Regions from separate parts of the Variovorax sp. R-27 genome, predicted to be linked through region 1. Evidence: predicted binding sites of a transcription regulator. Region 1 holds the regulator's gene; the other holds the start of a gene.
The links. The regulator HrcA, encoded in region 1, represses chaperone genes, less so after heat shock. The targets are predictions, from matches to a motif close to TTAGCACTCNNNNNNNNNGAGTGCTAA.

Region 1 (2,389 bases):
AGGAATTGAACCCACGACCCCTTGGTTCGTAGCCAAGTACTCTATCCAACTGAGCTACAGCCGCTGAGCCTTCGATTATAGCCTGTTCTGAGGCTCGTTCCGAAAACGGGCAAAAACAAGAAGCAGTGGTAGGCCGTGATGGGCTTGAACCATCGACCAACGGATTATGAGTCCGCTGCTCTAACCAACTGAGCTAACGGCCCACGCGGCACGATTCTATTCGCGCTGCGGCGCCTACTTGCGATGGCTCAGCGCATTGCTCACCAGGCGCGACGTGATGTCGACGATCTGGATCATGCGCTCGTAGGGCATGCGCGTCGGCCCGATCACGCCCAGCGTACCCACGACCTGTCCATCGACCTCGTAGTTGGCGCTGACGATGGAGAGTTCTTCGAAGGGCACCACCTGGCTTTCGCCGCCAATGAAGATGCGCACCCCTTCGGCCTTGCTCGACACGTCGAGCAGGCGCATCAATTGGGCCTTCTGCTCGAAGAGTTCGAAGGCTCGGCGCAATTGCCCCATGTCACTGGAGAAATCACTCACCGCCAGCAGGTTGCGCTCGCCCGAGATCACGACGTCGTCTTCCTGCGCCTCGTTCAGCACTTCGGAGCTGACCTGCACCGCGGCCTGCATCAGCGCAGCGATCTCGCCACGCAGCTTTTCGACCTCGGACTGGAGACGATCGCGCACCTGCTCGATAGTCAGGCCCGCATAGTGCGCGTTGATGTAGTTCGAGGCCTCGACCAGCTGCGATTGCGAATAGTCGGCCTCCGGAAAGATCACCCGGTTCTGCACGTCGCCATCGGGCGAGACGATGATCACCAGCAGGCGCCGGTCGGAGAGCTTCAGGAATTCGATCTGCTTGAACACCGAAGCGCGCCGCGGCGCCATCACCACGCCAACGAACTGCGACAGGTTCGACAGCAGGTGCGCCGCATTGGCGATCACTTTCTGCGGCTGGTCGGGCGCGAGGCTCGGCGTGCTCATCTGTTCGCGCTGCGCGGTCAGCATGGTGTCGACGAAGAGTCGATAGCCACGGTGCGTCGGAATGCGGCCGGCCGAGGTGTGCGGGCTGGCAATCAGCCCCAGCGCCTCGAGGTCGGACATGACGTTGCGGATGGTCGCCGGCGACAGATCGAGCCCCGAGGAACGCGACAGCGTGCGCGAGCCGACGGGTTGCCCGTCGGCGATGTAGCGCTCGACGAGCGTCTTGAGCAGCAACTTGGCACGGTCGTCCAGCATTGCAAGATTTTAGTGTTGTAATTTGTGAGATATGACCTCTCGCTTTCGTCACGTCGCCCTGATCGGCAAATACCAGGCTTCCGGCGCCCGGGCGCAGGCGGACTCGCGCGACGGCGTCATGGAAGGCATTGGCGCCTTCCTCGAATCGCAAGGCTGCACGGTGTTCGTCGAGCGCTCGACCTGCGAGGAAGACGATGACGGCGCCCCTGCCCATCCACGCTACGAAGCCCTGAGCGTCGAGGAAATCGGCCAGCGCTGCGACCTCGGCCTGGTGGTCGGCGGCGACGGCACCATGCTCGGCATCGGCCGGCAGCTCGCCAGCTATGGCATCCCGCTGATCGGCATCAACCGCGGCCGGCTCGGCTTCATCACCGACATCCCGCTCGACAACTACCAGGCCACGCTGATCCCGATGCTGGCCGGCGAGTACGAGGAAGACCACCGCAGCCTGATGCATGCGCAGGTCGTGCGCGATGGCGCCTCGGTGTTCGACGCGCTCGCCATGAACGACGTGGTCGTCAACCGCGGCGCCACCTCCGGCATGGTCGAGTTGCGCGTATCGGTGGGCCGCCATTTCGTGGCCAATCAGCGCGCCGACGGCCTGATCATCGCCACGCCCACAGGCTCGACGGCCTACGCACTGTCGGCCGGTGGGCCGCTGCTGCATCCGGCCGTGCCGGGCTGGGTGCTGGTGCCGATCGCACCGCACACGCTGTCGAATCGTCCCGTGCTGCTGCCCGACGCCGACGAGATCGTGATCGAGCTGGTAGGCGGGCGCGATGCCAGCGCCAATTTCGACATGCAGTCGCTGGCCTCGCTCGCAATCGGCGACCGCGTGGTGGTGCGCCGCTCCGATTTCCGCGTGCGCTTTTTGCACCCGCGCGGCTGGAGCTATTTCGACACCTTGCGCAAGAAACTTCACTGGAACGAAGGGGGCTCCTGAAATGGCGCTGCGACGCATCGCACTGCGCGACTTCGTGATCGTGCGATCACTCGAACTCGACCTGTCCGGCGGCTTCACGGTATTGACCGGCGAAACCGGCGCGGGCAAATCCATCCTGATCGACGCGCTGCAACTGGCGCTGGGCAACCGCGCCGACGCTGGCGCGGTGCGCGAAGGGGCCGAACGGCTCGACGTGAGTGCCGA
Region 2 (2,389 bases), 2.7 Mb from region 1:
CGGCCAGCGTCACCTTTTCGAGCGTCAGGCCCACTTCTTCAGCGATGACCTTGCCGCCCGTCAGGATGGCGATGTCTTCCAGCATGGCCTTGCGGCGGTCGCCGAAGCCAGGAGCCTTGACAGCCACGACCTTCAGGATGCCGCGGATCGTGTTCACGACCAGCGTAGCCAGGGCTTCGCCTTCGACTTCTTCGGCAATGATCAGCAGCGGACGGCCAGCCTTGGCGACTTGTTCCAGCGTGGGGAGCAGGTCACGGATGTTGCTGATCTTCTTGTCGAACAGCAGCACGAAGGGGTTGTCGAGCAGCGCCGATTGCTTCTCGGGGTTGTTGATGAAGTAGGGCGACAGGTAGCCGCGGTCGAACTGCATGCCTTCGACGACGTCGAGTTCGCTGTCCAGCGACTTGCCGTCTTCGACAGTGATCACGCCTTCCTTGCCGACCTTGTCCATCGCGTCAGCGATGAGCTTGCCGATTGTTTCGTCGCTGTTGGCCGAGATCGAGCCGACTTGAGCGATTTCCTTCGACGTGGTGGTGGGCTTGGAAGCCTTCTTCAGCTCGGCGACCAGGGCCGTGACAGCCTTGTCGATGCCGCGCTTCAGGTCCATCGGGTTCATGCCGGCAGCCACCAGCTTGAAACCTTCGCGAACGATGGCTTGTGCCAGCACGGTCGCGGTGGTGGTGCCGTCACCGGCGTTGTCCGAAGTCTTGGAAGCCACTTCCTTCACGAGCTGGGCGCCCATGTTCTGCAGCTTGTCCTTGAGTTCGATTTCCTTGGCGACCGACACACCGTCCTTGGTGACGGTGGGGGCGCCGAACGAGCGCTCGAGCACCACGTTGCGGCCCTTGGGGCCCAGGGTCACCTTGACTGCGTTGGCCAGGATGTTGACACCCTCGACCATGCGTGCGCGGGCTTCACCGCCGAAGACTACGTCTTTTGCTGCCATGTTTGTTTACTCCGAATGGGATGTTTGAATTACTTCTCGACGACCGCGAACAGGTCGTCTTCCTTCATGACGAGCAATTCGTCACCGCCGACCTTGACGGTCTGGCCGCTGTACTTGCCGAACAGGACGCGGTCGCCGACCTTGACAGTCAGTGCGGCCAGTTCGCCCTTGTCGTTGCGCTTGCCCGGGCCCACGGCCAGGACTTCACCCTGATCGGGCTTTTCAGCGGCTGCGTCGGGGATGACGATGCCGGAGGCGGTCTTGGTTTCGCTGTCAACACGCTTGACGATCACGCGATCGGCCAAAGGACGAAGTTTCATTGCATCTCCTGGATGTATGGATAAGAAACGGGTTTGTGGTCGGGTGCCGGACCGGAGGCCGGCAGCCCATCGACTGGAAGCGAGGGCTGTTAGCACTCATCAGCAGCGAGTGCTAATCATAAGGGCAATCGGTGGGCTTTCAAGTGACAGGGGCTGCCGCCGGTGCGTAACGGATCTCACGCCCGGCCCGCCAAGCCGCCGCCAGACACGCCCGCCGCATCCGCCCGGTGGCCCATCAGGAAGTCCACGAAGGTGCGCACGCGCAGCGGCGCGAACCGCAGCTTGGGATACAGCAGGTTGTAGGGCCGGGACCGGCCGCCGAAGGGCTTGAGCACTTCGACCAGTCGTCCCTGGCGCAAGTCTTCCTCGACCACGAAGCGATAGGCCTGGAAGATGCCCGCGCCATGCCGGGCCAGCGTAACCCCGGCCAGGACGTCGTCCGAGCAGGCGTAGCCGCCGGAGGTGAGCATTTCGATGTCCTGGCCGTCCTGACGGCACAGCCAGGGGATGGTGCGGCCGCTGCTGGGCAGCTCGAACTGGATGCATTCGTGGGTCTGCAGGTCGTCCAGGGTCCGGGGTTCCCCGTGCCGGCGCAGGTAGTCCGGGGCTGCGACGAGCACGAGTTCGGCGTCCTCGAGATGGCGAGCAACCAGGGTCGAGTCGGCTGGCGCGCGCACACGCACGGCAAGGTCGTACCCCTCCGCGGCGAAGTCGATGTTGCGGTTGCTGACGTGAACCTCGACCCGGATGTCCGGGTAGCGCGCCCTGAACTCCGGCAGCAGCGGCAGCAGCCGGTAGTGCCCGTAGGTGGTGGGAACGCTGATCCGCAGCAGGCCGCTTGGCGTGATCTGCTGGCCGCTGACCTGGCGTTCGGCCTCCACCAACTGGTTGAGCGCCTGGCGGCATTGCTCGTAATAGGCCTGGCCCGCCTCGCTCAGCCGTATCTGCCGTGTCGTGCGCAGGAAGAGGCGCACGCCGAGGCGTTCTTCCAGCCTGCCCACCGTCCTGCTTACGGCGGCGGGCGTCACGCCCGCAACGGCGGCTGCGGCGGTGAACCCCTCTTGCTCGGCTGCAAGACAGAAAAGCTCCAGGCTTCCCAGCAGCAAGTCGTCGAACTGGCGAT

Region 2: a site for HrcA is predicted at 1,356-1,382, ahead of ACN9MV_RS06330 (co-chaperone GroES). Genes of this name have one in related genera too.

The regions. Positions count from the first base shown of each region.
Region 1 covers NZ_CP183984.1:5,725,627-5,728,015, forward strand. Annotated here, with positions in the region: tRNA gene ACN9MV_RS26860 (tRNA-Arg) at 1-64, opposite strand, end outside; tRNA gene ACN9MV_RS26865 (tRNA-Ile) at 127-203, opposite strand; gene hrcA (heat-inducible transcriptional repressor HrcA) at 235-1,242, opposite strand; gene ACN9MV_RS26875 (NAD kinase) at 1,274-2,185, shown strand; gene recN (DNA repair protein RecN) at 2,187-2,389, shown strand, end outside.
Region 2 covers NZ_CP183984.1:1,426,623-1,429,011, forward strand. Annotated here, with positions in the region: gene groL (chaperonin GroEL) at 1-946, opposite strand, end outside; gene ACN9MV_RS06330 (co-chaperone GroES) at 976-1,266, opposite strand; gene ACN9MV_RS06335 (LysR substrate-binding domain-containing protein) at 1,443-2,389, opposite strand, start outside.